Regions from separate parts of the Streptomyces fungicidicus genome, predicted to be linked through region 3. Evidence: riboswitches for the same ligand, from Rfam matches in the RefSeq annotation. Region 3 holds a riboswitch; each other region holds the start of a gene.
The links. A riboswitch is a leader RNA that binds a small molecule or an ion and turns the genes downstream of it on or off. The one in region 3 is predicted to bind cyclic di-AMP.
Positions count from the first base shown of each region.

Region 1: another riboswitch for cyclic di-AMP. It lies ahead of CNQ36_RS04875 (C40 family peptidase); the one in region 3 lies ahead of CNQ36_RS20645 (transglycosylase SLT domain-containing protein).
Region 2: another riboswitch for cyclic di-AMP. It lies ahead of CNQ36_RS21705 (C40 family peptidase); the one in region 3 lies ahead of CNQ36_RS20645 (transglycosylase SLT domain-containing protein).
Region 4: another riboswitch for cyclic di-AMP. It lies ahead of CNQ36_RS14215 (LysM peptidoglycan-binding domain-containing protein); the one in region 3 lies ahead of CNQ36_RS20645 (transglycosylase SLT domain-containing protein).

Region 1 is NZ_CP023407.1:1,102,049-1,109,739, forward strand. It holds gene CNQ36_RS04865 (ATP-dependent Clp protease proteolytic subunit) at 1-556, shown strand, start outside; gene CNQ36_RS04870 (hypothetical protein) at 564-872, shown strand; cyclic di-AMP (ydaO/yuaA leader) riboswitch at 1,220-1,409, shown strand; gene CNQ36_RS04875 (C40 family peptidase) at 1,413-1,886, shown strand; gene CNQ36_RS04880 (ATP-binding protein) at 1,947-2,426, opposite strand; gene CNQ36_RS04885 (helix-turn-helix domain-containing protein) at 2,639-3,499, shown strand; gene CNQ36_RS04890 (DUF397 domain-containing protein) at 3,509-3,733, shown strand; gene CNQ36_RS04895 (8-amino-7-oxononanoate synthase) at 3,803-4,930, opposite strand; gene bioB (biotin synthase BioB) at 5,078-6,238, shown strand; gene CNQ36_RS04905 (adenosylmethionine--8-amino-7-oxononanoate transaminase) at 6,231-7,511, shown strand; gene bioD (dethiobiotin synthase) at 7,513-7,691, shown strand, end outside.
Region 2 is NZ_CP023407.1:4,708,890-4,716,580, forward strand. It holds gene CNQ36_RS21690 (ATP-binding protein) at 1-33, shown strand, start outside; gene CNQ36_RS21695 (LuxR C-terminal-related transcriptional regulator) at 30-743, shown strand; gene CNQ36_RS21700 (hypothetical protein) at 792-1,145, shown strand; gene CNQ36_RS21705 (C40 family peptidase) at 1,163-2,338, opposite strand; cyclic di-AMP (ydaO/yuaA leader) riboswitch at 2,347-2,505, opposite strand; gene pcrA (DNA helicase PcrA) at 2,762-5,239, shown strand; gene CNQ36_RS21715 (M23 family metallopeptidase) at 5,284-6,927, opposite strand; gene CNQ36_RS21720 (esterase/lipase family protein) at 7,144-7,691, opposite strand, start outside.
Region 3 is NZ_CP023407.1:4,504,548-4,512,238, forward strand. It holds gene CNQ36_RS20635 (GNAT family N-acetyltransferase) at 1-670, opposite strand, end outside; gene CNQ36_RS20640 (HAD family hydrolase) at 915-1,787, shown strand; gene CNQ36_RS20645 (transglycosylase SLT domain-containing protein) at 1,751-2,239, opposite strand; cyclic di-AMP (ydaO/yuaA leader) riboswitch at 2,243-2,406, opposite strand; gene CNQ36_RS20650 (polyprenyl synthetase family protein) at 2,938-3,948, shown strand; gene CNQ36_RS20655 (LolA family protein) at 4,190-5,410, shown strand; gene CNQ36_RS20660 (ABC transporter ATP-binding protein) at 5,452-6,435, shown strand; gene CNQ36_RS20665 (ABC transporter permease) at 6,422-7,297, shown strand; gene CNQ36_RS20670 (hypothetical protein) at 7,343-7,691, shown strand, end outside.
Region 4 is NZ_CP023407.1:3,165,000-3,172,690, forward strand. It holds gene CNQ36_RS14190 (NAD(P)/FAD-dependent oxidoreductase) at 1-971, opposite strand, end outside; gene CNQ36_RS14195 (Ppx/GppA phosphatase family protein) at 1,390-2,355, opposite strand; gene CNQ36_RS14200 (DUF501 domain-containing protein) at 2,352-2,903, opposite strand; gene CNQ36_RS14205 (FtsB family cell division protein) at 2,934-3,410, opposite strand; gene eno (phosphopyruvate hydratase) at 3,510-4,790, opposite strand; gene CNQ36_RS14215 (LysM peptidoglycan-binding domain-containing protein) at 5,049-5,759, opposite strand; cyclic di-AMP (ydaO/yuaA leader) riboswitch at 5,764-5,933, opposite strand; gene CNQ36_RS14220 (LysM peptidoglycan-binding domain-containing protein) at 6,139-7,122, opposite strand; gene CNQ36_RS14225 (cytochrome P450 family protein) at 7,321-7,691, opposite strand, start outside.

The DNA.
Region 1 (7,691 bases), 3.4 Mb from region 3:
CGCGAAGCTGCTCCAGGAACGGATCGTCATCCTCGGGACACGGATCGACGAGACCTCCGCGAACGATGTGATGGCCCAGTTCATGTACCTGGAGCACCACGCCCCGGACCAGGACATCTCGCTGTACATCAACTCCCCCGGGGGCTCCTTCCACGCCATGTCGGCGATCCACGACACGCTGCGCTACGTCACCTGCGACGTGGAGACCGTCTGCCTGGGCCAGGCGGAGGGGGCCGCCGCGCTACTGCTGGCCGCCGGCGCCCCGGGCAAGCGGCTCGTACTGCCCGGCTCCCGCCTCGTGCTCCGTCAGCCCGTCCTCCTGGAGCCCGTCGAGGGACAGACGAGCGACCTGGCGATCCAGGCCGAGGAGCTGAACCGCATCCGGGCCCGGATGGAGGAGATGCTGGTCCGCCACACCGGCCGCACCGCGGAACAGGTCCGGGCGGACATCGAGCGGGACACGGTCCTCGACGCCGGGGCGGCGGTCGAGTACGGCCTGGCGGACCGCGTCGTGCCCCACCGCAGGAGCCTCTCGCCCGCCTCAGGCGCGAGGTGAGCCGCCGGTGCTGCCCCCCGAGTTGCCTCCGCTGCCCGCGCTGACCCGCGCGGAGGCCGAGCTGATCGACCGTTACCTCGAGGCCGTCGACCTGCTCGGCCGGGTCAATCCCGCCCTCGGCGGCGACACCTACCGCGGGCTGCGTGCCGCCCAGGCGCTGGTCGGCAAGGCGATCGCGCTGCGCGACGCGCTGACCCTGATGCACGGGCGCGGCGAGAGCGAGCTGCACTCCGCCACGCTGGCCCGGGCCCTGCGGGTGCTGGACGGCGAACGGCGCACGGCCCGGGTCACCCTGCCGCCCGAGTCCGGCAGTTGACCCGCGCGCACCCGGCACGACGACCCCGGTCGGCGGTGCGCCCCGGCCGGGGTTGAAACGGACCAAACGGCTTACCACCATCCGGCGTAGACGAACCTGCTGTTTTCGGGGCGCCGAAGTTGCTCACCCTGCGCACCCGAATGCCGGAATGAGTCGTTCCACCGCTGGTCCGCGACTCCGCCGGGTGTCGGCCGACTCCCCGAACAGTGGGGTGTCCACCCGAACGGATGAGTGGTGAGTAACAACACAAACCACCCGTTCCGTTGGGTTTTCGATCGCGCCATGAGCCAAGATCCCTGACTGACGACAAGACCCCGCCGCCGCGGCGGGGCGATCCGGGCGGACGCCGAGTCCTGCCGCCGCCCGGATGACGGGTCGACAGGAGTGGATCGGCAGGAGTGGAGGACCCAAGCACGACGGGCCGCCGGAGCGTCAGTTCCGAGCAGTCCTTGGGGTGAAGCCGCACTCGTGCGGCCGGGCCACTTCGCCAGCCCGAATCCGACAGGTCATCCTTCACAGGCGGCTGACGAAGGGTTGCGCATGACTGCGCTCAATCGTGTCCCGTCTCTCATGGCCCGGGCCGGCACGGCCTCGGCCCTCACCCTGGCCGCCGTGGGCGGCACCATCGCGGTCCCGGGAGCCGCCTCGGAGGCCGCGGCCGCGGGCCTGGCCACCAAGGCGCTGCACATCGCCGCTTCCAAGAAGGGCTCCCCCTACCAGTGGGGCGCCATAGGGCCGAACAGGTTCGACTGCTCCGGTCTGACGCTGTACTCGTTCAAGAAGGCGGGCAAGAAGCTGCCGCGCACCGCCGACCAGCAGTACAACCACACACGCCATGTCTCCGCCAAGAGTCGCAAGGCGGGAGACCTGGTGTTCTTCCACTCGGGCGGCTACGTCTACCACGTCGGCATCTACGCGGGTAAGGGCAAGATCTGGCACGCCCCGAAGACCGGGGACGTGGTGCGCCTGCAGAAGATCTGGACCCGCAGCGTCTCGTACGGCCGGGTGAGGTGATCCGCGGGGGCGGCGGCACCGAGGGGCCCGCCGTCCCGACGTCCGTGGACGAGAGGGCGCCTACTGCTCCCGCCGGCCCGCCGCCGTGACCGTCTCGGCGGCCTGGGCGGTCTGGACGGCCTGGGCGGCCCACGGGAGCTCCACCGAGACCGTCTTGCCACCCTCACGCGTGGGGCGGATCCTCAGCCTGCCGCCGCACTCCGCGGTCAGCCAGCGAATGATGACCAGCCCGCGGCCGTTGTCCTGCTGAACCGCCGCGGGCAGCCGCTTGGGGAACCCCGGGTGGCTGTCCGTCACCCCGATGTGCACCCGCTCGTCACGGATCAGGACGATGTCCACCGTGAACGTGGGGGACTGCCCGAACGTGTGCTGCACCGCGTTGGTGGCGAGCTCGGAGACGATCAGCCGGACGGTGTCGCACAGTTCCGCGTCCGCCGGCATCCCCCATTCCTCCAGCGTGCCCACCACATGCGCACGGGCGGCGGAGACCGAGCCGGGATCGCTCGGCAGAGTGACGGATGCTTCCAGATGGTCTGCCATGGCGACGTCGTCCCTTTCCCACGGAACCGCGGTCCGGCACGGGGCGGCTGGTTCGAGTACGGTCCCGCACTGGTGGTTCGTCGTCAGACTGCCATCACCGCACGGCGCTGGGCGGCGATCCACCAAGATATGCATATATCTGTCGCCCGAAGCGGTGAACTCTGCGACGGGAGAGCGTATCCGGGCGGCTCGGAAGGAGTAAGGAGAAGCCCATGCAGAACGGTCCCGCGGTGCGCCGCCGGAAGCTGGGCGCCGAATTGCGCGCGCTGCGCACCTCGGCCAACCTCACCAGTGGTGAGGCGGCCCGGCTGGCGGGCTGGCACCAGTCGAAGGTGAGCCGGATCGAGACGGGCACGAGCGGGGTGAAACCGGCCGACGTGCGGCTGCTGCTCGACGTCTACGGTGTCGGCGATCCGCAGCTGCGGCAGTTGCTGCTGGTCCTCTCGGGCTCCGGTGACGACGGCGGCCGGCACCACTGGTGGCACGCCTACCGGGGCGTACTGCCGCCCACCTACCGGGACTTCATCAGCCTGGAGTCGCAGGCCAGCGCGATGCGCACCCTGGAGACCACGGTGATTCCCGGACTGCTGCAGACGCCGGAGTACGCCCGCGCGGTGACGGAGGCGGCGCTGGAGGGCGCGTCGGAGGAACGGCTGGACGCGCTGGTGGAGGTGCGGCTTGCCCGGCAGGACGTGCTGCGGGCGGAGCCGCCGCTGGAGCTGAGCGCGGTCCTGGACGAGGCGGTGCTGCGCCGGGAGGTCGGCGGTCCCGGTGTGATGTCCCGGCAGCTGAACCGGCTGGTCGAGGCGGCCCGGCTGCCCCAGGTGCGCCTGCAGGTCCTGCCCTTCACCGCCGGTGCGCATATCGGCGTGACAGGTCCTTTCGTAATCTTTTCATTTTCGCGCACTTCTGATCTGGATGTGGTTGTTCTCGACCACTTGACGAGTAGCCTCCACCTCGAGCGGAAAGAAGACCTCCGGGCCTACTCGGAGGCCTTCAACGCCCTTTCGATCCACGCCCTTTCGCCCGAGGACTCGTTGGATTTCATCGCCGGTGCCGCAGCCGGCGTGTAAGGAGGCACGATGCCCGCACCGCCTCGGACCATCCCTTCCAGCCCCGCACTGCGCGATGCCCGGTGGCTGCGCAGCAGCTACAGCACGGGGGCGAACAACTGTGTGGAGACGGCCCGGCCGACCACCGGAGCCCTGGCCGGACTGCTCGCCGTGCGCGACTCCAAGGCCCCGGACGGGCCCGCGCTGCTCTTCTCACCGGGCAGCTGGACGGAGTTCCTGAACGGGGTCCGCTGAGCGGACCCCGGATCGCCCACCCGACCGATCACCCCGTCGTCGAGCGACACACGGCCGTGCCCCGCCGACTCATGGCCGCGTCTCGCCGATCACCCGTACAGCGCGTTCGATCTCCGCCCCGGACAGGTCCGCGCGGGCGGTCAGCCTGAGCCGTGACACGCCGTCGGGCACGGAAGGAGGACGGAAACAGCCCACGGACAGGCCGGCCGCCCGGCAGTCGGCCGCCCAACGCACGGCCTGCTCCGGGGAAGGAGCACGCACGGAGACGACCGCGGCGTCCGGACGCACCGCTTCCAGGCCCGCGGCCGTCAGCCGGGTGTGCAGTTCCCGCGCGACCTCACCGGCCCGCGCCGCGCGGGCCGGTTCGCGGCGCAGCAGCCGGAGCGCCGCCAGCGCCGCGCCGGCCGCCGCGGGGGCGAGTCCCGTGTCGAAGATGAACGTCCGGGCCGCGTTGACCAGGTGGCCGATCACCCGGGAGGGCCCGAGCACCGCTCCGCCCTGGCCGCCGAGCGACTTGGACAGCGTCACCGTCACGACGACGTCGTCGGCGCCCGCCAGTCCCGCCGCGTGCGGCGCCCCGCGCCCGCCGTCGCCGAGCACGCCGAGGCCGTGCGCGTCGTCGAGCACCAGACCCGCGCCGTGCTCCCGGCACGCCTCCGCGAGCCCGGTGAGCGGGGCGGCGTCGCCGTCCACCGAGAACACCGTGTCGGAGACCGCGACCGCGGGCCCCTCGTGCCCGCCCAGCGCCTTGCGCACGGCGTCCGGGTCGGCGTGCGCCGCGACCTGCGTCGTCCCGCGGGCCAGCCGGCAGCCGTCGATCAGCGAGGCGTGGTTGCCCGCGTCGGAGACGATCAGGGAGCCGTGCGGGGCCAGCGCGGTGACGGCGGCGAGGTTGGCCGCGTACCCGGAGGAGAAGACCAGGGCCGCCTCGAAGCCGCAGAAGTCCGCCAGTTCGCCCTCCAGCTCGGCGTGGAGTTCGGTGCTGCCTGTGACGAGCCGGGAGCCGGTCGAACCGCCGCCCCAGGTCCGCGCGGCCCGCGCCGCGCCCTCGGTGACTTCCGGGTGCCTGGCGAGGCCCAGATAGTCGTTGCTCGCCAGATCGAGCAGCGGGGACTCGGCCGCCCGCGGACGCAGGGTGCGCACGAGCCCGGCCCGGCGGCGCAGTTCCGCCTGCTCGTCGATCCAGCCGAACGCCATGGGTCCTCCAGGGCTTTTGTAGGCAGTGCACAGACACTAGCGGCAGCCCGTACGGACCACTGTGTGGCAATACCCACACCTCGAAGCGCCTCTGTTGTACGAACTCTCCTTGGCCCCGGCGGGTCGGGTAGGACAGGATCGGCTCTCATGGACCTGCTGAACACGCTGGTGGACAAGGGGCTTCGGCGCGAGACGCCGACCCGCGCGGAAGCTCTGGCCGTCCTCGCGACGTCCGACGACGACCTGCTCGATGTGGTGGCCGCGGCCGGCAAGGTGCGCCGTCACTGGTTCGGCCGACGGGTGAAGCTCAACTACCTCGTCAATCTCAAGTCCGGCCTGTGCCCGGAGGACTGCTCCTACTGCTCCCAGCGGCTCGGTTCCAAGGCCGACATCCTCAAGTACACCTGGCTGAAGCCGGACCAGGCCTCCCAGGCGGCCGCCGCCGGTCTCGCGGGCGGGGCCAAACGGGTGTGCCTGGTGGCGAGCGGGCGGGGTCCGACCGACCGTGACGTGGACCGGGTCTCCGACACCATCCGGGCCATCAAGGAGCAGAACGAGGGCGTCGAGGTGTGCGCCTGTCTGGGGCTGCTCTCCGACGGCCAGGCGGAGCGGCTGCGCCAGGCCGGCGCGGACGCCTACAACCACAACCTCAACACGTCCGAGTCGACGTACGGGGACATCACCACCACGCACACGTACGCCGACCGGGTGGACACGGTGCAGAAGGCGCACGCGGCCGGCCTGTCCGCCTGTTCGGGTCTCATCGCCGGCATGGGCGAGTCCGACGAGGACCTGGTCGACGTGGTCCTCTCGCTGCGCGAGCTGGACCCGGACTCGGTGCCGGTCAACTTCCTGATCCCGATGGACGGCACTCCGCTCGCCGGGGAGTGGCACCTGACCCCGCAGCGCTGTCTGCGCATCCTGGCGATGGTGCGGTTCGTCTGCCCGGACGTGGAGGTGCGGATCGCCGGCGGCCGTGAGGTCCATCTGCGCACCATGCAGCCGCTCGCGCTGCACCTGGCCAACTCGGTCTTCCTGGGCGACTACCTCACCAGCGAGGGCCAGGCGGGCAAGGCGGACCTGGAGATGATCGCGGACGCCGGGTTCGAGGTGGAGGGCGCCGACCAGGTGACGCTGCCCGGGCACCGCGCGGCCGGCGGCGGCTGCGGCTCCCACGAGGGCGGCGGCGCCTGCGGTACGGCGCCCGAGGCTGCGGGAGCGTGCGGGAGCGCGGCCGACGCGCCGCGCACCGATCTGGTCGCGGTGCGCCGCCGAGGCGCCGGAACGGACCTCGCGCCCAATGCCTGAGCGGTCCGTCGCCGAGCTGCTGGAACTGGACCGGCGGCACGTGTGGCATCCGTACGGGCCGATGCCGGGCCGTCAGGAACCGCTCGTCGTGGAGTCGGCGAGCGGGGTACGGCTGAGGCTCGCCGACGGTGCGGGCGAGCTGGTCGACGGGATGTCGTCCTGGTGGTCGGCGATCCACGGCTACAACCACCCGGTGCTCAACGAGGCCGCCGGAGCGCAGCTCGGGCGGATGAGCCATGTGATGTTCGGCGGGCTCACCCACGAGCCCGCCGTGCGGCTGGCGAAGCTCCTTGTCGACATGTCGCCGGAGGGCCTGGAGCACGTGTTCCTGGCCGACTCCGGGTCGGTGTCGGTCGAGGTCGCGATGAAGATGTGCCTCCAGTACTGGCGTTCGCTGGGTCGGCCGGAGAAGCGGCGGCTGCTGACCTGGCGGGGCGGCTACCACGGCGACACCTGGCAGCCGATGTCGGTGTGCGACCCCGAGGGCGGGATGCACGAGCTGTGGTCCGGGGTGCTGCCGCGCCAGGTGTTCGCCGACGCCCCGCCCGCGGAGTACGAGGAGTCGTACGCCGGCCACCTGTGGGAGACGGTCGAACGCCACGCGGGCGAACTGGCCGCGGTGATCGTGGAGCCGGTGGTGCAGGGCGCGGGCGGGATGCGGTTCCACTCCCCCGCGTATCTGCGGGTGCTGCGCGAGGCGTGCGACGCGCACGACGTGCTGCTGGTGTTCGACGAGATCGCGACCGGGTTCGGGCGCACGGGCGCGCTGTTCGCGGCCGGGCACGCGGCGGTGACCCCGGATGTGATGTGCGTGGGCAAGGCGCTGACCGGCGGCTACCTCACCATGGCGGCGACGCTGTGCACCGCACGGGTGGCGGACGGCATCTCCCGCGGCGAGGTGCCCGTGCTGGCGCACGGTCCGACCTTCATGGGCAATCCGCTGGCGGCGGCCGTGGCCTGCGCCTCCGTCGAGCTGCTGCTCGGGCAGGACTGGCTCGCGGAGGTCAAGCGGATCGAGACCGGGCTGCGCGAGGGGCTGGCTCCGGCGGCCGGGCTGCCCGGGGTGCGGGAGGTGCGGGTGCTGGGCGCCATCGGGGTGGTGCAGCTCGATCACCCGGTGGACATGGAGGCGGCCACCCGGGCCGCCGTGCGCGAAGGGGTCTGGCTGCGGCCGTTCCGCGATCTGATCTACACCATGCCGCCGTACGTCACGGGTGACGCGGACGTGGCGCGGATCGCCCGCGCGGTGTGCGCGGCGGCGAAGGAGGGATGACATGCCGGTGATGGTGATCACGGGGACGGGCACCGAGGTCGGCAAGACCGTGGTGACGGCCGCGGTCGCCGCGACGGCGCTCGCGGCGGGCCGGTCGGTGGCGGTGCTGAAGGCGGCGCAGACGGGTGTGCGGCCGGGCGAGCCGGGGGACGCCGAGGAGGTCGCGCGGCTCGCCGGTCC
Region 2 (7,691 bases), 200 kb from region 3:
CTGGAGATGGAGAGGGCGGAGAAGACGTCATGAGCGAGCCGACCGAGGCGAACGGAACGGAGCCGGCGGGGAGCGCCGCCGGGCGTCATGTGCGAGTCGTCCTCGTGGACGACCACCGCATGTTCCGCACGGGCGTCCAGGCCGAGATAGGCCAGACCGGCCAGACGGGCGTCGAGGTGGTGGGTGAGGCCGCCGACGTCGACCAGGCCGTCACCGTCATCACCGCGACCCGGCCCGAGGTGGTCCTGCTGGACGTCCACCTGCCCGGTGGCGGCGGTGTCGAAGTGCTGCGCCGCTGCGCCCCGTTGATGAGCGACGCCGAGCGGCCGGTCCGTTTCCTCGCCCTGTCCGTGTCGGACGCGGCGGAGGACGTGATCGGCGTGATCCGGGGCGGCGCCCGGGGCTATGTGACCAAGACGATCACCGGGACCGATCTGGTCGACTCGATCTTCCGGGTGCAGGAGGGGGACGCCGTCTTCTCGCCGCGGCTGGCCGGCTTCGTCCTCGACGCCTTCGCGTCGACCGACGCCCCGCCGGTCGACGAGGACCTCGACCGTCTCACCCAGCGCGAGCGGGAGGTGCTGCGGCTGATCGCCCGCGGCTACGCGTACAAGGAGATCGCCAAGCAGCTGTTCATCTCGGTGAAGACGGTCGAGTCGCACGTCTCGGCGGTGCTGCGCAAGCTCCAGCTGTCCAACCGCCACGAGCTGACCCGCTGGGCGACGGCGCGGCGACTGGTCTGACCGGGCCGGTGTCGGAGGGGGCGGGGCCGCTGGCTAGGCTCCGGCCCCATGGACGTACTCATCCACCTCTTCGTCGGTCTGCACATCATCGGCATCGCCTCGCTCCTCGGCGGCTTCCTCACCCAGATGAAGGCGATGGGGAAGGGCACCGCCCGCTTCGTCCCCGCGATGCTGCACGGCGCCCTGACGATGCTGGTCACCGGAGTGGTCCTGGTCGGCCTCAACCAGGCCCAGGACTACTCCGTCGACAACATCAAGATCGGCGTGAAGCTGGCCCTGCTGATCGTGATCCTCGGCCTGGTCTATGTGAAGCGCGACGAGGAGACGGTGGACAAGCGCCTGTTCGGCCTGGTCGGACTGCTGACCACGGTGAACGTCTTCATCGCGGTGCTCTGGACGTGAGCGCCGCCCGGCGCTGATCAGGCCGGGCGCACGATGCTGTGGATCGAGGACTCCCCGTCGTAGTAGACCGACTCCTCGCGGACGTACGCGCCGGGCTTCGGGGCGTGGATCATCATGCCGTTGCCGATGTAGATGCCCACATGGGTGATGTCGTCGTAGAAGAAGACCAGGTCGCCGGGCTGGGCCTGGGAGACGGGGACCGTCGTGCCGGCGTCGACCTGGTCGTAGGTGGTGCGCGGCAGGGTGACGCCGGCGGCCTTCCAGGCGGCCTGGGTGAGGCCGGAGCAGTCGTAGGAGCCGGGGCCGGTGGCGCCCCAGACGTACGGCTTGCCGATCTGCGCGCGGGCGAAGGCGATCGCCTTCTCGGCCTTGGCGGCGTACGAGGAGTCCGTCGACGTCGACGGTGAGGTGCCCGAGCCGGAGGACTCCGACGAGCCCGAGGTGCCGCTCTCCTGCTGAGCGGCCTCCTCCTGCGCCTTCTGCCGCTCCGCCTGCTGGCGTGCCAGCTCGGCGGCCTTGCGGGCGGCCTCCTGCTGCTTCTTCTTCTCGATCGCCGCGAGCCGCGCCTTCTCCTCGGCGGTCAGCTTCGCCATCAGCTCACGCGCGTCGCCGAGCTTCTTCTGGACGGTGGCCTTGGCCGTCTTCAGGTCGCCCTGGGACTCGGTGAGCGTCTCGAGGCTCTCGGTGGCCTCCTGGCGCTTCTTCATCGTCTCGGACTGCTGGGTGACGTAGTCGTCGACCGCGACCTTCTGGCGGCCGGTCATCCGGTCCATCAGCTGGCTCTGGTCGAAGATGTCCTGGGGCGTGTCCGCGAGGAGGAAGGTCGCGGTGTCGGGGATGCCGGCGCCGGTCCGGTACTGGGCGGCCGCGAAGGAGCCCAGTTCCTCCCGCGCCTCGTTGAGCTTCTGCGTGCGCTTGGCCACGTCGTCGAGGAGCGTGTCCACCTGCTTGCGCTGCTTCGCGGTCTTCTCCTTGGCCGCGTTGTACTTCTCGGTCGCCGACTCGGCCTGCCGGTAGAGGTCGCCGACCTTCTTCTCGACCTCCTCCAGGCTCGGCCTGTCGTCGTCCGTGGGGGCGGCGTTGGCCGTCTGGGACAACAGGGCCACGGAGGTCAGCGCGGCCGTGGCGAGGACCGGGGTCCGTATGCCTGCCACGCGCGGGCCGGGGGTGCGCGACTTGCGGTGCGACGCCAAGGGAGGCGACTCCTTCCATACTCCGCCTACCGGGTTAGCTGTCGGGTTCGGGCGGGTGGTGCTTCGGAAGGGTTGCCCTACGGCCGCTCCGTGAGGGAGTGGGCCGATTCACCCCAAGGTCTCGGTGGGTCCCCGGCTCCGGCTGCCGCGGTGGGCAGGGACGGACTCGGCGGAGGCCGCGCGGCCCGGCGACGTTCGCCGGTGGGGGTCGAGCGGCCCGCCCGCACCGTAGCCAACTCGTGTGGCCCCTGTGAAGGTTGATGGGTGATATGCCCGATACATTTTCGTGACCTGATCTTCCCGGTCACTCAGGGTGAGGCCGCGGTGCTGGAGGGTGCCCGCCCCGGCCGGCCCGCCGGAATCCCGGGGATGTTTCCGGGGCGGCCCCGGGTTGTCGGTGGGGCACCCTAGACTCGGAGAGCGATGAGCAGCCTCTTTGACGACAGCTTCCTGGCGGACCTCCAGGCCCAGCGGGGCCCCGCGGACGAGCCCCCGCCGCCGCCCGAGGACGAGCACGTGCCGGAGCAGGTTCCGGACGACCTGTTCGGCGGGAAGTTCGACGTGCCGCCGGAAAGGGACGCCTACTACAGGGACGGCGCCCCGCGCCCGGTGCTCGACGCCGCCGCGCTCCTCGAGGGGCTGAACGACAACCAGCGTGCCGCCGTCGTGCACTCCGGCTCCCCGCTGCTCATCGTGGCCGGCGCCGGCTCCGGCAAGACCCGGGTGCTCACCCACCGCATCGCCCACCTGCTGGCCGAGCGGCACGTGCACCCGGGCCAGATCCTCGCGATCACCTTCACCAACAAGGCCGCGGGCGAGATGAAGGAGCGCGTCGAGCAGCTCGTCGGCCCGCGGGCCAACGCCATGTGGGTCATGACGTTCCACAGCGCGTGTGTGCGCATCCTGCGCCGCGAGAGCAAGAGACTCGGGTTCACGTCGTCGTTCTCGATCTACGACGCCGCCGACTCCAAGCGGCTGATGGCCCTGGTCTGCCGTGACCTGGACCTCGATCCCAAGCGCTTCCCGCCGAAGTCCTTCAGCGCCAAGATCAGCAACCTGAAGAACGAGCTGATCGACGAGGAGGACTTCGCGGCCCAGGCCGCCGACGGTTTCGAGAAGACCCTCGCCCAGGCCTACGCGCTCTACCAGTCGCGGCTGCGCGAGGCGAACGCGCTCGACTTCGACGACCTGATCATGACGACGGTCAACCTGCTCCGCGCCTTCCCGGACGTCGCCGAGCACTACCGCCGCCGCTTCCGGCACGTCCTGGTCGACGAGTACCAGGACACCAACCACGCCCAGTACTCCCTGGTCCGCGAGCTCGTCGGCACCGTGGAGCACCCCGTCGACGTACCGCCGGAGGCCGAGGTGCCGCCCGCCGAGCTGTGCGTGGTGGGCGACGCCGACCAGTCGATCTACGCCTTCCGGGGCGCGACGATCCGCAACATCCTCCAGTTCGAGGAGGACTACCCGGACGCGACGACGATCCTGCTGGAGCAGAACTACCGCTCCACCCAGACCATCCTGAGCGCCGCCAACGCCGTCATCGAGCGCAACGAGTCGCGCCGCCCCAAGAACCTGTGGACCAACGCCGGCTCGGGCGCGCGGATCACCGGGTACGTCGCGGACACCGAGCACGACGAGGCGCAGTTCGTCGCCGACGAGATAGACCGCCTCACGGACGCGGGCGAGGCGAAGGCGGGCGACGTCGCGGTCTTCTACCGCACCAACGCCCAGTCCCGTGTCTTCGAGGAGATCTTCATCCGCGTCGGACTGCCCTACAAGGTCGTCGGCGGCGTCCGCTTCTACGAGCGCAAGGAGGTCCGGGACGTCCTGGCCTACCTGCGGGTGCTCGCCAACCCCGAGGACTCGGTGCCGCTGCGCCGCATCCTCAACGTGCCCAAGCGGGGCATCGGCGACCGCGCCGAGGCGATGATCGACGCGCTCGCGCAGCGCGAGAAGATCAGCTTCCCGCAGGCACTCAAGCGCGTCGACGAGGCGTACGGCATGGCCGCCCGCTCGTCGAACGCCGTGAAGCGGTTCAACACGCTGATGGAGGAGCTCCGTACGGTCGTCGAGTCCGGGGCCGGCCCGGCGACGGTCCTGGAGGCCATCCTCGAACGCACCGGCTATCTGGCCGAGTTGCAGGCCTCCACCGACCCGCAGGACGAGACCCGCATCGAGAACCTCCAGGAACTCGCGGCGGTCGCGCTGGAGTTCGAGCAGGAGCGAGGGGAGGGCGAGTCGGTCGCGCTGTCCGACTTCCTGGAGCAGGTCGCCCTGGTCGCCGACTCCGACCAGATCCCCGACGAGGACGAGGACGGCTCCGGCGTCATCACCCTGATGACCCTGCACACCGCCAAGGGCCTGGAGTTCCCGGTCGTCTTCCTCACCGGCATGGAGGACGGCGTCTTCCCGCACATGCGCGCCCTCGGCCAGACCAAGGAGCTCGAGGAGGAGCGGCGGCTGGCGTACGTGGGCATCACCCGCGCGCGGGAGCGCCTGTACCTCACCCGGTCGACGCTGCGCAGCGCCTGGGGGCAGCCGTCCTACAACCCGCCCTCGCGCTTCCTGGAAGAGATCCCGGCCGCCCATCTGGAGTGGAAGCGGACGGGGGCGAGCGCGCCCGTGTCGTCCGGTCGGGCGTCGGGCGTGGCGGCCTCGCTGTCGTCCTCCCGCTCCCGCTCGTCGGCGGCGGGCGCCTCCGGCTTCGCCACCCGGCGGACCGCTGAGAACCCCGTGGTGTCGCTGGCGGTCGGGGACCGGGTCACGCACGACCAGTTCGGCCTGGGCACCGTGGTCGCGGTGAAGGGCACGGGGGCGAACGCGGAGGCGACGATCGACTTCGGCGACAAGCCCAAGCGGCTGCTGCTGCGGTACGCGCCGGTGGAGAAGCTCTAGCCGTCCCGGCTGAGGGACCCGTCGTGGGCCGGGGCCGCCCGGTCCTACGACGGGTCGAGGCCGTGGCTGCGGAACCAGGCGAGCGGGTCGATCGCCGAGCCGCCGCCCGGGCGGACCTCGAAGTGCAGGTGCGGACCGGTGGAGTTGCCGGAGTTCCCGGAGAAGGCGATCGGGTCGCCCGCCTTGACGGCCGTGCCGGAGGGTACCTGGTAACTGGAGAGGTGGCAGTACCACGTCTCCGTGCCGTCCATCGCCGTCACGATCATCATGTTGCCGTAGGCGGAGTTGTACTGCGTGCGCACCGTGCCGTCGGTCGCGGCCATCACCGTCGCGCCGTACGACACGGGGAAGTCGATGCCGGAGTGCACGGACATCCAGTTGATGCCGGACTGGCCGTAGTAGGCGCTGAGGCCGTGCTGTGCGACCGGCAGCGCGAACTTCGGCCGCAGCCGCTCCTTGCGGGCAGCCTCCTCGGCGGCCGCCTTGCGGTCGGCCTCCTGCTGCGCCTTGAGGTCGATGCGCTCCTGGGTGCGGCTGGCGCGGTCGGCGAAGTCGTCGGCGCCGGCGGCGAGGCTCTCCAGCTGGGTGTCGAGCTTGATGTTTGCGGCGGACGGCTGCACCGGCGGGGCGTCCGCGGCGGTCGTCGTCGTCTCCTGGCCGCCCTCGTCGGTCAGGCCGCCGACCGAGGCGGCGGCGATGCCCGCGACGCCCATCACGCACGCCGAGGGCACGGCCACCGTCAGCAGCGCGGAGCGCTTGGCGGGCGAACGGCGGCGGGAACGGGACCCCGCGCGCGAGGCGGCGCGCGGCGACGGGGGAGCCGGAACGGTCTCCTCCTGCTCGTCGAGCAGGGCCACCGCGGGCATCTCACCGGTGTCGGCGGGCTCGGTGCCGGGGGTCTCGTAGGGCTCCTGGCCGTAGGTCTCGTAGGACGCTGCCTGCGGTTCGTAGGACTCGCCCTGCGGGTCGTACGACTCGGCCGACGGGTCGTACGCGTCGGGCGCGGGGGCCTGGGCGGTGGTCTCGCCGCCGTCGGAGTTCCACTGCGTGGCGTCGTAGACGCCGCTGTCGAAGGTCTGCGTGCCCCAGTCCCACTGCTGGGTCTGGTCGGCGGTGCCCCCGGCCTGCCCGGCCTGCAGCCACTCACCGGAGTCCCACTGGGCGCCGGTCTCCGGGGAGCCGGCCTGCGTGGGGATCGCCGTCATCGGCTGGTGGCCGGTGGTCCAGGCGGTCGCGTCGTAGCCGCCGGTGTCGTACCCGGACTGCTGCTGGGCCGCGTACGCGTCGTACTGCCCGGTCTCGTGTCCGTTCGCGGGCCAGTGCCCGGTGTCGTACGTGCCCGTGTCCTGGCCGGTGCCGGGGAGGTCACCGAAGAGGGGGTCGGTGGCGAAGCCTCCGGAGGTGTGGCCGCCGGTCCCGAAGTGGGTGGCGCCAAAACCGGTGGCGTCGTAGCCGCCGTACGTGGTGAAGTCGCCGTACTGGGCTTCCTGGGAGCCGTACGACGCGTAGGGCGCCGAGGCGGCATCGGAAGCCGGAGCCGGGGCCATTGTCCCCGACGGGTGACGGTCGTTCACCAACTTCTCTTTCGCCTCGACAACAGGGGCTGCCAGAGCAGTGCGGCGACTGTACCCGGCGGTACGCGGGCACGACAATCTTCCGCAGGTTTCACGCGCGCAGGAAACGGGCATTCGGCCCTGTTTTGGCGGACGACGGGCGCGGTCTTGGCTCTATGTTCGAGATTTGTTCGAGAAGGTGATCGGTCGACGGCGGCAAGTGGGCCGTCCCGGACCGTTGTTGTTCGGATTTCCGCCGAGGGCGGAGAGGTTCCCCCGGGTCGCCACGAGGCGCCGGTGCCGGGCGTGTCGCGCCGGCGCCTTCACCCGGCCGCCGGGCCGGGACGGCGGTCAGGCCACGGTGAGGCCCGACGGCCGGCCGGTGGACGGCTCTCCGGGGCGCGCCGTGTCCAGGGCCTCGCGGATGCCGGTCGCCACGGCCGGGTGCACGGGCAGGGCGAGGTGGCCGACGCCGCTCACCCGGACGTTCGCCGTCGTCAGGTCGGGGTGCTCGATGCACGCCGACTCCAGCGGGTCCATGATGTGGTCCAGGTCGCTCCAGAAGGCGACGAAGTGCGTACGGCAGCCCGGCGCGGGCTGTGCGAGCTCCTCGAGCACCGGTGAGCCGGGGCGCATCTGGCGCACGATCGGGTGCGCGTTGGCCAGCGGCGCGACGCGGGTGCCGGAGTGCGGGGTACCGAGCGTGACGAGCGTCCGCACCCGGGTGTCGCCGCCCAGCCGCTGCACGTAGTACCGGGCGATGAGACCGCCGAGGCTGTGGCCGACCACGTCGACCTGACGGCTCCCCGTGCGTTCGCACACCTGCTCTATGTGCCGGCCGAGCAGTTCGGCCGCGATGCGGATGTCACAGGTCAGCGGCGAGTAGTTGAGCGACTCGA
Region 3 (7,691 bases):
CCGTGCACTGCGCGGACCGGGTCTCGGCGAGCCGGCCCACGAGCCGGGCGATCCACTCCCGCGCGAACCGGTCGCGGCGCCCGGTCCTGCGGTACTGCGCCGACTTCCACCCGACGAGCGCGCGCAGCGCGGCCGGGTCCCGCTCGTCGAAGACGAACCGCACGGCCCCGGCCCGGCGGCCCAGCCTGCGCTCCTTGGCCAGCGTGGTCTTCAGGAACTTCGGCGACTGGGTGCGCAGCACCGACTCGTACGTCTCGTAGCCCTTCTCCACGTCGATGACGTAGGTGGCGTGCTCCTCGGCCGCGTACGGCACGAACAACCCCTGGCCGGCCTCCAGGTTGTCGAAGGCGAAGCTCGACACCGAGCAGCCGCGCAGCAGTTCACCGGCCTCCGGGGCCGCACCGGGGGCCAGGACCGCGCCCTGGCAGTCCGACACCCCGAGCCCGATCGCCCTGCCCTGCCCCCACGCGCCCCGCTCGTACGGCAGGAAGCCCGCCGGTTCCGCCCGCTCGTACAGCACCGCGACCCGGGCCTGTGGCCGGACCCGGCCCACCGCGACGGTGAACTCCGGTTCCATGAAGGGGTTGCGCGGCGCGTCCGCCAGGGCGCGCAGTTCCCGCCAGCGCTCCCGCTCCCCCTCGCCGAGTTCCCGCGGACTCAGCACACGCATGCGTCCACCGCTCACCTGACCCCCCGATCAAGTCCCCCCTGGACATCTGGAAGGTACCGCCCGGGACCGGCTCGCCGGTAGATAGCGGCGCATGTTCTCGCCAAACGGGGAAAGAGTCCTCAACCGGTCCGTACCCGGCGATGACGGAAGGCGAACCGCACCGAAAGCGAGCCGTTCCGTACACGGTGGGCAGCGGATCCGTCCACGGTGAATCGGGCCGTCGTGTTGTCCGTATTCTCTGATCATGGCCGCACCCACCGCATATTCACTCATCGCCACCGACCTGGACGGGACGCTGCTGCGCGGCGACGACACCCTCTCCGACCGGTCCCTCGCCGCGCTCGCGCGGGCGGAGCGGGCCGGCGCGCGGCACCTCGTGGTGACGGGGCGCCCGGCTCCCAGAGTGCAGCCGCTCCTGGACGACCTCGGCTGCACGGGGCTCGCGGTGTGCGGACAGGGCGCGCAGGTGTACGACGCCGGCGCGGACCGGATGCTGTGGTCCGTCACGCTGGACCGGGAACTGGCGGAGACCGCGCTCGGCAAGATCGAGGCCGAGGTGGGGGAGGTGTACGCCGCGGTCGACCAGGACGGGGTCGACGGGCTGACGCTGATCGAGCCCGGCTATCTGATGCCGCACCCGACCCTGCCTGCCGTACGGGTCGAGCGGCGCGCCGAGCTGTGGGACCGGCCGATCAGCAAGGTGCTGCTGCGCCACCCGGACCTGTCCGACGACGCGTTGGCGGCGGCGGCGCGGTCGGTGGTCGGCTCGCTGGCCACGGTCACCATGTCGGGGCCGGGCACCGTGGAGCTCCAGCCGTGCGGGGTGACCAAGGCGACCGGTCTCGCGCTGGCCGCCGAGCACCTGGGGCTGAGCGCGGCCGGGACCGTCGCCTTCGGCGACATGCCGAACGACATCCCCATGTTCGACTGGGCCGCCCACGGGGTCGCCATGGGCAACGCGCATCCGGAGCTGAAGGCGGTGGCCGACGAGGTCACCACGTCGAACGAGGACGACGGCGTGGCCGTCGTCCTCGAGCGACTGTTCGATGGTGCGGCCGTGCTGGGCCGTCAGCGGTCGGCTCAGTACGCGCTGAAGACGTTGTCGATGGAGCCGTAGCGGTCGGCGGCGTAGTTGCAGGCCGCCGTGATGTTCGCGACCGGGTCGTACGGGTCGAAGGCGGTGCCGGGCACGTGGTAGGCCTGGAAGGTCGGGTCGATGACCTGCAGCAGACCCTTCGACGGGGTGCCGGCGGCGGCGTTGGAGTCCCAGTTGTTGATGGCGAGCGGGTTGCCGGAGGACTCGCGCATGATGTTGCGGTGGATGCCGTCGTAGCTGCCGGGGATGCCGTTCTGCGCCATGACGTCCAGCGACTCGCGGATCCAGCCGTCGAGGTTGTCCGGGTAGGCCGTCGTGGAGGCGGCGGCCGCGGTGGTGTCGGTGGTCGCCGCGGAGGCGGCGGTGGCGCCGAACAGCGGCAGGGCGACCATGGCGACGCCGGTGCCGGCGACGGCGAGCGAGCGGACGAGGCGGCGGTTGCCGAAGCGCGGGCGCTGGGCGGGAGCAGACATGTGTGGGTTCCTCTCCTACGCCTGCGAGGTGAGCTGTCGGGTTCGGGCGGGAGAGTGCCCGGCCGTGCCCCTGCGGGCATGGCTTCACCCCGAGCCGTCCCGGCGCGTGGCCGGTCCGGCGGCTTACCTGGGTCCCCCGCTCCTGCCGTACTGAGTGATCGTCGGTGGTGGATGCGGGCGGCGGCAGGATTAGGCGTCCACCCGGCAGGCCGGGAACGTATGCGAGAGCGGATGCCGGGAACAAGTGTGGGAATCACATAAGGGGCCGTTTGATCTTCGAATGGGGGTTTTGGGCTACTTGATCCTTTGCGATTGCCAAGGGTCAACTTCCGTCCGGTGGAAGGGGAAACGCCGGTGCGGGGGAGGGGCGGACGGGCGGCGTTCGGGCGTGACTCACTTCACTGGCGGCAGGCCCGGAGAGTATTTACCGCCAAGGGGAATTCGCTTGCCAATTGCGGCAAATCGGACGGCGGTCCGGGCAGGATGGTTGGCGGGTCGCTACGCCCGGGAAGTAGGGGAATGTCCGTTGCTATCAGCCGATCAAAAGCACTCCGTTCCCGGTCCCGTACCGCCCTGCCCGTAACCCTGGGCGCTGGCGGTGATCGAAACGTGACCGGATACGCTGACTCGAGTGATGGCAGCGACCTATCGACAATCCCTGTAATCGCCAGAAGACACCAGCAGACAGGAGACCCCTCGTGACCGTCGTCGGGCCGTTCGGGCTGAGCGTGCGGGACCAGGCTCTGGAAGCCGATGTCCAGGCCGGATTGACGGCTGTCGAGGAGGGACTGCTCGAGGCCACCAAGAGCGAGGTGCCCCTCATCACGGGGGCCGCCCAGCACCTGGTGCGGGCCGGCGGCAAACGCTTCCGCCCCCTGCTGGTGATGCTCTCCGCCCAGTTCGGCGACCCCTACGCGCCCGGTGTCGTGCCCTCGGCCGTGGTGGTGGAGCTGACCCACCTGGCCACGCTCTACCACGACGACGTGATGGACGAGGCCGAGGTGCGCCGCGGAGTCGCCAGCGCGAACGCCCGCTGGGGAAACTCCGTCGCGGTCCTCACCGGCGACTTCCTGTTCGCCCGGGCCTCGCACATCCTGGCCGACCTCGGCCCGGAGGCGGTACGGGTACAGGCCGAGGCGTTCGAACGGCTGGTCACCGGGCAGATCCTGGAGACCGCGGGACCCCAGGACGGCCGTGACCCGGTCGACCACTACCTGGACGTGCTCGGCGGCAAGACCGGCTCGCTGGTCGCGGTCTCCTGCCGCTTCGGCGCGATGATGTCCGGCGCCGACGACACGGTCGTGGACGTCCTCACCCAGTACGGCGAACGGCTCGGCGTCGCCTTCCAGCTCGCCGACGACGTCCTGGACATCGCCTCCGACTCCCACGAGTCCGGCAAGACCCCCGGCACCGACCTGCGCGAGGGCATCGCCACGCTGCCCGTGCTGCGGCTGCGCGAGCGCGCGGCCCGGCTCGGACTCGCCGACGACCTCGCCCTGTGCGAGCTGCTGGACTCCGACCTCACCGACGACGCCCGGCACGCCGAGGCGCTGCGGCTGCTGCGCGCCCACCCCGCGCTGGAGCACGCCCGCCGGGACACCGTCCGCTACGCCGAGGAGGCGCGCGCGGCGCTGGCCCCGCTGCGGGAGTGCGAGGCGAAGGCGGCGCTCGTGCAGCTGTGCGACGCGGTGGTGCACCGGGCGGGCTGAACCGGCCCGAACTCCCCCGCGACCCCTAATGGTCGGGGGAGGAAACCGCCCCCCGTGTCATACCCCAGCAGTACACGGAGTTGCGTCCGGGGTCTGACGAATCCGCCTGCGGAATTTGGGCAGATGGACAACGACGGACAACACCACTTCTCACCGATTCGGGTGAGAATGGCGGCTCGGGGTGAGACTGGTGCGAGGACACGAGACGGAAGCCGCCGCCGACCACGGAGGTAGGGCACACATGGCACCGTACGAATCCGACGACACGACGACCGTGGGCGAGGCCGACGAGCCGCGCCCGGCGCGGCGCAGGGCCGCCCGGTACGTCGTCCCGGTCACGGTGATGGGGGTGGCGGCCGCGACCATCGGGCTCGTCCCCGCCCTCGCCGACTCCGGCGACCCGGACCTGCCGGAGATCACCGCCGCGCAGCTGATAGAGAAGATCGCGAAGTCGGACGTCGAGCGGCTGTCCGGCACCGTGAAGATCACCACGGACCTCGGTCTGCCGGACCTCGGCGGCCTGGAGAGCGGCCTCGCCTCCGGCGCCATGGAGCGCGGCGGGGAGGGCGGCTCCTCGGCCGACCCGACCGCCAAGCTCACCGAACTGGCCTCCGGCACGCACACGCTGCGCGTCGCGGCCGACGGCCCGGACAAGCAGAAGCTGTCGCTCCTCGAGAACGCCGCCGAGTACAGCCTCATCCACGACGGCAAGGACGTCTGGGGCTACGACAGCGCGTCCAACGAGGTCTACCACAGCACGGTCGACCCGTCCGGCGAGGACCGGGAGCAGCAGCCCCCGGCCACCCCGAAGGACTTCGCCGAGGAGGCCCTGAAGTCGGTCGACGACACCACGTCCGTGACCGTCGACGGCACCGCGCAGGTGGCCGGCCGGGACGCGTACAAGCTGGTCGTCAAGCCCCGGCAGTCCGGCTCCACGGTCGGCGCCATCAGCATCGCGGTGGACCACAAAACCGGCATGCCGCTGAAGTTCACGCTCACCCCGGCGAGCGGCGGCTCGGCCGTCGTGGACGTCGGCTTCACCAAGGTGAGCTTCGACAAGCCGGACGCCTCCACGTTCGCTTTCACCCCGCCCAAAGGCGCCAAGGTGACCGAGGACGACGGACGGGCCGAGGGCCGGGAGCACTCCGGGAAGCCGGAGAAGGCCCCCAAGTCCGAGGAGGACCTGGCCAAGGGTCTCGACGGGCTGAAGATGCTCGGCGAGGGCTGGAACTCCATCGCCACCTTCGACACCGGCGGCCGGGGCGGCCTGCCCACCGGTGAGGCGGGCGGCGACCTCGGCGGCTTCCTCGACTCGCTCGGCGACCGCGTCAAGGGCGACTTCGGCACGGGCACGGTGTTCAGCACCCGCCTGGTCAACGCCCTGATCACCGAGGACGGCAAGGTCTACGTGGGCGCGGTCACCAAGGACGCCCTCGTGAAGGCGGCCGACGCGGGGAAGTAGGGCCCCGGGACCTTACGACGTGACAGGGAACGAGGGAGCCGATGGGCGAGGCGTCCGCCACCGGACCGGAGCGGCGCGAAGAGAGGGACCCGGGTGACGGTGTCATCACCACCCGCGCCCTCACCAAGCGCTACCGCGGCGGACAGCTCGCCGTGGACGGTCTGCACCTGACCGTCCCGGCGGGCAGCGTCTTCGGCTTCCTCGGTCCCAACGGCTCCGGCAAGACCACCACCATCCGCATGCTGATGGGCCTGATCGAGCCCACCTCCGGCACGGCGCACGTCCTGGGGCGCCCCATGCCGCGCTCCGCGCGCGCCGTGCTGCCCCACGTCGGCGCCCTCATCGAGGGCCCGGCCCTGTACGGCTTCCTGTCCGGCCGGGACAACCTCCTGCGCTACGACTCCGCCGACCCGACCGCCGATCCGCGCACCCGGCGGGCCCGCGTCGCCGCCGCCCTGGACCGGGTCGGCCTGACGGCCGCCGCGGGCAAGAAGGCGAAGGCGTACTCCCTCGGCATGAAGCAGCGGCTCGGCCTCGCGGCCGCCCTGCTCCAGCCGCGCCGGCTGCTCGTCCTGGACGAGCCGACCAACGGCCTCGACCCGCAGGGCATGCGGGAGATCCGCACCCTCGTCCGTGAACTGGCCCTGGACGGCACCACCGTCTTCCTCTCCTCCCACCTGCTCGACGAGATCGAGCAGGTGTGCACCCACGCCGCCGTCATGGCGCAGGGCCGGCTGATCACCCAGGGTCCGGTCGCCGACCTGGCCGCGGGGGCCCGTGGCCGGCTGGCGGTGACGACGCCGGACCCGTCGGACGCGGCCCGGGTGCTGAAGGAACAGGGCGTCGCCGACGTCGTCGTGGCCGAGGAGCGGGTGACCGGCGAGGTGCCCGAACGCGATCTCGCCGAGGTGAACGCGGCGCTGGTCGCCGCCGGGGTCCGGGTACGCGGCTTCGGAGTGGAACGGGCCTCGCTCGAGGACGCGTTCGTGGCGCTGACCGGAGAGGGTTTCGATGTCGCAGGCTGAAGCGGTGCGGAAGGCGAGCCCGCTGTGGACCCTCGGCCTGTTCCGCAGCGAGCTGCTCACCACCTTCCGGCGCTGGCGCACCCTGGCGCTGCTCGGGGTGCTGGCTGCCGTGCCGGTCCTGGTCGGCATCGCGGTGCGGATCGAGACCGGTGACGGCTCGTCGGCCGGTGGCGGGGGCGGCGGGGGCGGCGGCCCCGCGTTCATCTCGCAGATCACCAACAACGGCCTGTTCCTGGTCTTCACCGCGCTCGCCGCCATACTGCCGTTCTTCCTGCCCATGGCGATCGGAGTGGTCGCGGGCGACGCCGTCGCCGGCGAGGCCGGCGCCGGCACCCTGCGCTATCTGCTGGTGGCCCCCGCCGGGCGGAGCCGCCTGCTGCTCACCAAGTACGCGGCCGTCATGACGTTCTGTCTGGTCGCCACGCTCGTGGTCGCCGTCTCGGCGCTGATCACCGGAGCGCTGCTGTTCCCGCTGGGCGACCTGACCACCATCTCGGGCACCCGCATCGGTTTCTCCGAGGGGCTGGCGAGGGCGCTGCTGATCGCCCTGGTCGTCGCCGTGTCACTGATCGGGGTGGCGGCGCTCGGCCTGTTCGTCTCGACGCTGACCAACAGCGGCATCGCGGCGATGGCGACCACGGTGGGGCTGCTGATCACGGTCCAGATCCTCGACCAGATCCCCCAGCTGCACGCCCTCCACCCCTACCTCTTCTCCCACTACTGGCTGTCCTTCGCCGACCTGATGCGCGAACCGGTCTACTGGGACGACCTGACGAAGAACCTCGGCCTCCAGGCCCTGTACGCGGCGGTGTTCGGCTCGGCGGCGTGGGCGCGGTTCACGGCGAAGGACATCACCGCCTAGAAACGCGGTGGCGCGGACGGGCCGGGGCGTGTGACCGTGCCGCCCATGGGCAACTCACGGGCGTATCCCGTCCTCCGCACCACCGACGCGGCCGAGGCGTACCGGCAGGCCAGGCGGCTGTGCGCGCTGCTGGAGCACATCGACGACCGGATCTGGCTCTTCGCCGTGATGCGGACGCCCCGGGAGGTCCGGGAGATGGCCGGCCTCGTCCCCGGGGCGTCCTTCGAGTACGAGGAGACCCGCCGTGACCCCGCGACGGGAGAGTTGCTCGGCTTCGACCTCGACGTGTCCACGCTGGACGACACCGCACTGCGGACGCACCTGCCGCTGTCCTTCAGCGAGGACGTCCCGCGCGGGGACGTCGAGGAACGGTTCCTCGCCGCCCTGGGCGACG
Region 4 (7,691 bases), 1.3 Mb from region 3:
GCGTTCTCGTTGCCGGCCTTGCGGCCGACGAGGTCCGGGACCTGGGCGTTGTCGCCCGCGGCCCAGATGTAGTCGGTGCCGGTGACCTGGAGGGTGGCCTGGGTGTCGACGTGGCCGCGCGGACCGAGCGGGAGGCCGAAGCGGGACAGCGCCGGGTTCGGCTTGACGCCCGCCGTCCATACGATGGTGTTCGAGTCGACCTCGAGGCCGTTCTTCAGGACGACGTGGCCGTCGACGCAGGAGTCCATCGAGGTGGACAGGTAGACCTCGACTCCGCGGCTCTCGAGGTGCTCCTTGCCGTACTTGCCGAGCTTGGGACCCACCTCGGGGAGGATCTTGTCGGCGGCGTCGACCAGGACGAAGCGCATGTCCTCGCGGGACACCGTCTTGTAGTACTTGGCCGCGTCCCGGGCCATGTCCTCGACCTCACCGATGGTCTCCGCGCCGGCGAAGCCGCCGCCGACGAAGACGAAGGTGAGTGCCTTGCGCCGGATCTCCTCGTCCGTGGTGGAGTCGGCCTTGTCGAGCTGCTCGAGGACGTGGTTGCGCAGGCCGATGGCCTCCTCGACGCCCTTCATTCCGATGCCCTGTTCGGCGAGGCCGGGGATCGGGAAGGTGCGGGAGACCGCGCCGAGCGCGATCACCAGGTAGTCGAAGGGCAGCTCGTACGCCTCGCCGACCAGCGGGGCGATCGTGGCGACCTTGCGGTCCTGGTCGATGGTGGTGACCCGACCGGTGAGTACCTCCGCCTTGGGAAGCACGCGTCGCAACGGGACGACGACGTGCCGCGGGGAGATGTTGCCGGCGGCGGCTTCGGGGAGGAAGGGCTGGTAGGTCATGTACGACCGCGGGTCGACGACGGTGACGGTCGCCTCGCCGTAACGCATCTTCTTCTGGATGCGCCGAGCTGCGTACAGGCCTACGTACCCACCGCCTACTACGAGGATCCTGGGACGCTCCGTGGTGCTCATGCCATCGAGTATCCACCTGCCTCGGAGGGGTACCTCGTGCGCCCCTTCACAAGCTTCGACAGTGCCTGTGTTACCGACCCGCATTTCTTGATCCAGATCACAGCGCGAAGCGGGAACCGAGACCCCGCACGGCACGTTGTCAATGCCGCGTGAGCTGCCTCTCTGTCGGTCCGGAGGTCCTGTGAGGCGGTCCGCGCGATGCGCGCGACGCCCTCCGGCGGGACCCTCTTTCACACCTTCTGAACGTGTTCAAAGGGGTGTTGAGAGCCCGAACGGGTCAACCGGACCCGCTTCTTCGCCCTCGCGGGGCCAATTCCTTGTGAAGAACTTCACGAACTTTCCCGGCGGGGTCCCGCCGGGGGCTCCGGAAGAGCCCCCGAACGCCGCTCAAACGCCGTCCCGACTGCTCAGCGGAGTGCTACCGGCCGGCCGCGGAGGGGCCCTGCGCCACGGACCAGGCGATGCCGTCGAGGATGTCGTGCTCCGAGACCACGACCTCCTCCGCGCCGATCCGCTCCATGATCGACAGCAGCACCAGGGCCCCGGCGCCGATCACGTCCACCCGGCCGGGGTGCATGGAGGGCACCGCGGCGCGCTCGGCGTGCGTGGAGCGCAGCAGCCACTCGGTGATCTCGCGGACCCGGTCACGGGAGACGCGTGAGTGGTGGATGGCCGCGGAGTCGTACTCGGGGAGGTCCTGGGCGATCGCCGACACCGTCGTCACCGACCCGGCCAGGCCCACCAGGGTGCGCGCCTCGCGCAGCGGGACCGTCTCCTCGGCACGGTCGAGGGCGGCCTCGACGTCGGCCCTTATGGCCGCGACCTGCTCCGCGGTGGGCGGGTCCGACACGGCCCCGTCCCGCACCAGGTGGCGCTCGGTCATCCGCACGCAGCCGACGTCCACGGAGCGGGCGGCGCGCACATGCTCGCCGCCGACGACGAACTCGGTCGAGCCGCCGCCGATGTCCACGACCAGGAAGGGGCGGTGCAGATCGGTCCGGCCGGTCAGCTCCTTGGTGGCGCCGGTGAAGGAGAACTCGGCCTCCTGGTCGCCGGTGATGACCTCGGGCTCCACGCCCAGGATGTCCACCACCCCGCGCACGAACTCGTCGCGGTTCTCGGCGTCGCGGGAGGCGGAGGTGGCGACGAAGCGCAGGTTCCGGGCGCCGTGCTTCTCGATGATCTGCGCGTACTCGCGGCAGGCGGCGAAGGTCCGCTCCAGCGCCTCGGGCGCCAGCCGCCCCGTGCGGTCGACGCCCTGGCCGAGCCGCACGATCGTCATCCGCCGGTCCAGGTCGGTCAGTTCACCCGTCACCGGGTCCGCGTCGGCGACCAGCAGCCGGATGGAGTTGGTACCGCAGTCGATGGCGGCGACCCGGGTCACTGGCCGTCCTCCTTCACGGGCTTCACGGGCTTCACGGGCAGCGTCACGCAGGCGCCCTTGCGCCACCACTCCGGCAGCATCGCCAGCGCCTCGTCGCCCAGCGGGTTGACGCCGGGGCCGGCGGCCAGCGAGTGGGCGACCAGCACGTGCAGGCACTTCACCCGGTCCGGCATGCCGCCCGCGCTGGGGAAGTTCTTCAGCTCCTCGATCTCGTCGCGGCGCCGGACGTAGTCCTCGTGCGCCGCGCGGTAGGCGGCCGCCAGCTCCGGGTCCGCGGCCAGCCGCTCCGTCATCTCCTTCATCACGCCGTTGGCCTCCAGCGTCCCGATCGCGGAGTTCGCCTTCGGGCAGGTGAGGTAGTAGAGCGTGGGGAAGGGGGTGCCGTCGGGCAGCCGCGGCGCGGTCTCCACGACGTCCGGCTGCCCGCAGGGGCAGCGGTGCGCGATGGCGCGCAGCCCGCGCGGGGGCCGCCCGAGCTGCTGCTTGAAGGCCTCGACGTCCGCGTCGGTGGGCTCGGTGCGGGGGGTCGTGGGCGGAGGGGTTTCCATACCTGTCTTCTCTGCGGCTTTCGATGGGGGTTACCGGGCGGCGGCGTCGGCCTTGTCGACGCCGTCCCAGACGTTCGCGTACCAGGGGCGGTCGGCGGCCTCGAGATCCGCACGGGACTGCTTGGCCGTGCCCGGGTCGATGACGATGTATCCGGTCTCGCCGGGCAGGACGTAGTGCAGTCGCCGGCGGATCTCCTGCTCGGCGTACGCGTCGTCCTGCCAGCGCGCCTTGAGGTCGCGCAGCCGTTCGACCCGCTGGCGGGTCTCGGCCTGCTCCTGCTGGAGGTCGGCGATGTCCGCGCGCTGGGAGACGTACTGCCGCATGGGGTAGGCGAGGGCCACGATCAGGGAGCAGACCACCAGGGCGAGCAGCGCCGCCCGTCCGGTCAGCCGGGAGCGGCGTGCCTGGCGTTTGGTCTGCGAACGGTAGACCCGGGCGGCGGTCTGCTCACCGATCAGCCGGATCCTGGTCGCGGTGGAGAAACGGTCCCGGTCCTTGACCGCCATGTTCCGCCTCCGGTTCACCTGCTTACGCGCGTACGTCCCCGCACACGGTACGGGACCGGGTACGGGGACGTACGTACGACGCCGCCTCTACGGGGCAGGTCAGCCCTTGAACCGCGGGAAGGCGCTGCGGCCGGCGTACACCGCGGCGTCGTCGAGGATCTCCTCGATGCGCAGCAGCTGGTTGTACTTGGCGACGCGCTCGGAGCGGGCCGGGGCGCCGGTCTTGATCTGGCCGCAGTTGGTGGCGACGGCGAGGTCGGCGATGGTGACGTCCTCGGTCTCGCCGGAGCGGTGCGACATCATGCACTTGAAGCCGTTGCGCTGGGCCAGCTCGACGGCGTCCAGGGTCTCGGTCAGCGAGCCGATCTGGTTGACCTTGACCAGCAGGGCGTTGGCGGCGCCCTCGTCGATGCCGCGGGCGAGGCGCTCGGGGTTGGTGACGAACAGGTCGTCGCCGACGAGCTGGACCTTGTCACCGAGCTTGGCGGTGATGGTCTTCCAGCCCTCCCAGTCGTCCTCGAACAGCGGGTCCTCGATGGAGACCAGCGGGTACGCCTCGACGAGCTCGGCGTAGTACTCGGTCATCTCGGCCGCCGAGCGCTCCTTGCCCTCGAAGGTGTAGACGCCGTCCTTGTAGAACTCGGACGCGGCCACGTCGAGGGCCAGGGCGATCTGCTCGCCGGGGGTGTAGCCGGCCTCCTTGACGGCCTCGAGGATGAGGTCGAGGGCCTCGCGGTTGGAGCCGAGGTTCGGGGCGAAGCCGCCCTCGTCGCCGAGGCCGGTGGCCAGGCCCTTGCTCTTCAGGACCTTCTTGAGGGTGTGGTAGACCTCGGTGCCCCAGCGCAGCGCCTCGGAGAAGGACTCCGCGCCGATCGGCGCGATCATGAACTCCTGGATGTCCACGTTGGAGTCGGCGTGCGAGCCGCCGTTCAGGATGTTCATCATCGGCACCGGCAGCAGGTGCGCGTTCGGGCCGCCCAGGTAGCGGAAGAGCGGGAGGTCGCTGGCCTCGGAGGCGGCGTGGGCGACGGCGAGCGAGACGCCGAGGATGGCGTTGGCGCCGAGGGAGCCCTTGTTGTCGGTGGCGTCCAGGTCGAACATCGCCTGGTCGATCAGGCGCTGCTCGGTGGCGTCGTAGCCGACGAGCTCCGGGCCGATCTGCTCGATGACGGCCAGGACGGCCTTCTCGACACCCTTGCCCAGGTAACGGTTGGCATCGCCGTCACGGAGTTCGATGGCCTCGAAGGCACCGGTGGAGGCGCCGGACGGGACGGCGGCACGACCCGTGCTGCCGTCGTCGAGGCCGACCTCGACCTCGACCGTGGGGTTGCCTCGGGAGTCCAGGATTTCCCGGGCTACGACGACGTCGATGGACGGCACGAGCATCTCCTTCATGGATGTGACGCGGGTGAGCAGGGCCACGGCGGGTCCTGCGAGACCGAGCCTAACCGGCTCCGGGCGATCGGCCATCCGGCCACCCGCCCCGTGGACAGAACCGAGAGTAAATTGTTTCCGGACGGAACAAAGCAGTTTTCGGGAAACCCGCGCGGAACCCGGTCCGGTCCCGACATGAGAACCCCGCCCCGGTGCGTACGGGGGAAGACGCACCGGGGCGGGGAGCAGGGGGACCGCTGCCGCTTACTTCAGGTGCAGCTGCTGGCCCGGGAAGATGAGGTCGGCGTCGTCGACGATGTCGTCGTTCAGCTCGAAGAGCTTGGCCCAGCCGCCCTTGACGTCGTGCTCCTTGGCGATCGAGCTCAGGGTGTCGCCCTTGAGGACCTTGTACTCGCCGTCGCCCTTCTCGACCTTCTTGCCGGTCGGGGTGGTGACGGTCTTCTGCTCGGCCTTCGGCTCGGCCTGCTTCTCGGCGGCCGGGCGCTCGGCGGAGCGGGAGGCCTTCTGCTCGGTCTCACGGGTCTCGGTGGAGCCGGAGCCCTGCGAGGAGCCGGAGCCGTTGGAGGAGGAGCCGCTGTAGGCCGCGCCGGACAGGCCGGTGCCGCAGACCGGCCAGGCGCCCTTGCCCTGGCCCGCGAGGACCTTCTCGGCTATCTCGATCTGCTGGGCCTTGCTGGCCTGGTCGGCGGAGGCGGCGTACTGGGTGCCGCCGTACGCGGCCCAGGTGGAGGCCGAGAACTGCAGACCGCCGTAGTAGCCGTTGCCGGTGTTGATGGACCAGTTGCCGCCGGACTCGCACTGGGCGACGGCGTCCCACTCGGAGGCGGTGGCGGCGGAGGCGTTGCCGGCCGCCATCAGCGGGGCGGCGACGGCGGCGGAGGCGACGCCGGCCACGGCGAGCGCGCGGGTGGCCTTGGACGGACGACGGTGCTTGCCCTTGGTGGAAAACAGCATGCTGGGATCCCCTCACCGACGCCTGCGAGGTGAGCTGTCGGGTTCGGGCCGGTTGAGTTGCCCGGCCGCGCCCCTCCCGGGACACGGCTTCACCCCAAGCCGGATCCGGCGTCAACTGCCCGGACTCGGCGCTTACCTTGGGTCCCCCGCTCCTGCCTACGGCGCATTACGCGACGACTGTTCCCGTGCTGCCACTGGCAGGATTCGGCGTGGCGGCAGCCGGGGCCCGCGATGGCGAGCGGTCACGACCGTAGACACGCGATCCGCGGAATATCAAAGACGATCAGGGCTTCTGAGACCTATATCTCACAGTCTTTAAACCGGACATTCAGCGCGAACCATGACGCCAACTGCCGCCGCCGTCAGGCCCTTTCGGGCGTCACTTTTCGCCCGGTTCGACCCCGACCTCAAGCTCCTGACCGGGCAGGATGAGGTCCGGGTCGACGCCGACGACCTGCTCGTTCACGGCGTAGAGCGAGCGCCATCCGCCCTTGAGCTCAAGGGAGTCGGCGATGAACGAGAGGCTGTCGCCGGTGCGCACGGTGTACGAGCCGTCGGCGGCGTCGCGCGAGGCGTCCGCGCCGCGGGAGGCATGCCGTCCGGACGATCCCGGCGCACGGTCCCCGCCGTCACCCTCCTCGGCGCTCACGCCGCGATGACGGCCGTTGCCCGTGTCCTCACCGTCGACGGCCCCCGAAGAACCGGTACTCTGCCCCGACTTGTCCGACTCGTCACTCTTCGGCGCGTTCGAGGCGGAGGGGGAGGCGCCGGATCCCCCGTCGGAGGCGGTGTCCGAATCCTTGCCGGAATCGCTTGACTTGTCGGACTTGGCCGAATCGCCGGCGACGCTCTCGTCATCGGACGAACCGGAGGAAGGGGAGGATTCGCTGGAGTCGGACGATCTGGATGAGTCGGAGGAATCGGATGAGCCGGACCCACTCTTCGTCGAGTCCTCCGACACGCCGGTGTCGATGTCGGCCGATGCCGAGCCCTGCTCCAGGCCCGAGAGCAGCCCGCAGGTGCGCCACGCGCCGACCCCCTGGTCGGCGAGGATCTTCTCGGCCACGGCTATCTGCTGGCCGCGGCTGGCCTGGTCGGCGCTGGGCGCGAAGTCCAGGCCGCCGTAGTTCTCCCAGTCGTCCTGGGTCAACTGCAGTCCGCCGTAGTAACCGTTGCCGGTGTTCTGGCTCCAGGAGCCGCCGCTCTCGCACTCGGCGACCCGGTCCCAGGTGGCGCCGTCGGCCGCGCTCGCGCTGCCTGCCCCGAGGAGGGGGATCGCGATGGCGGAGCCGGTCACTCCGGCCGCGACGAGGAGAGCCGGAGCCTGGCGGGGGCGACGGTGCCGACCGTTCCCGGAGAGCATGCGGAGACCTTTCGCGAGACAGCAATGACGGTGCGGCGAGTCGGAGTACGAGCCACCACACTTGATGGGTGAACGTATCGGCAGTCGATCACTTGTCACAAGTTCATGCCGCGCAGATCACGTGAAGATCACAGACATGAGGGCGTGTCATGTTTGCGCTGGTCCGTTGGCGGGCAGGGCGGACGGCCGCCCGGTCCGTCACGTCCGCGGCGGGGTGAACTCCACGGGCAGCGTGCGCAGTCCGCGCATGATGAGCCCGCCGCGCCAGCGGAGCTCGGCGGGATCCGCGGCGAGCCGCAGGTCCGGGAGGCGGGTCAGCAGGGTGGCGAGCGCGGTCTGGCCCTCCAGCCGGGCCAGCGGGGCGCCCAGGCAGTAGTGGATGCCGTGGCCGTACCCCAGGTGCTGGTTGTCGCGCCGGCCGAGGTCGAGCAGGTCCGGGTCGGCGAACCGCTCCGGGTCCCGGTCCGCCGCCGCCAGCACGACGAGGACGGGGTCGCCGGCCGCGATGCGCTGCCCGCCGAGGGTGACGGGCTCGGTGGCGAACCGCCAGGTGGCGAGCTCCACGGGGC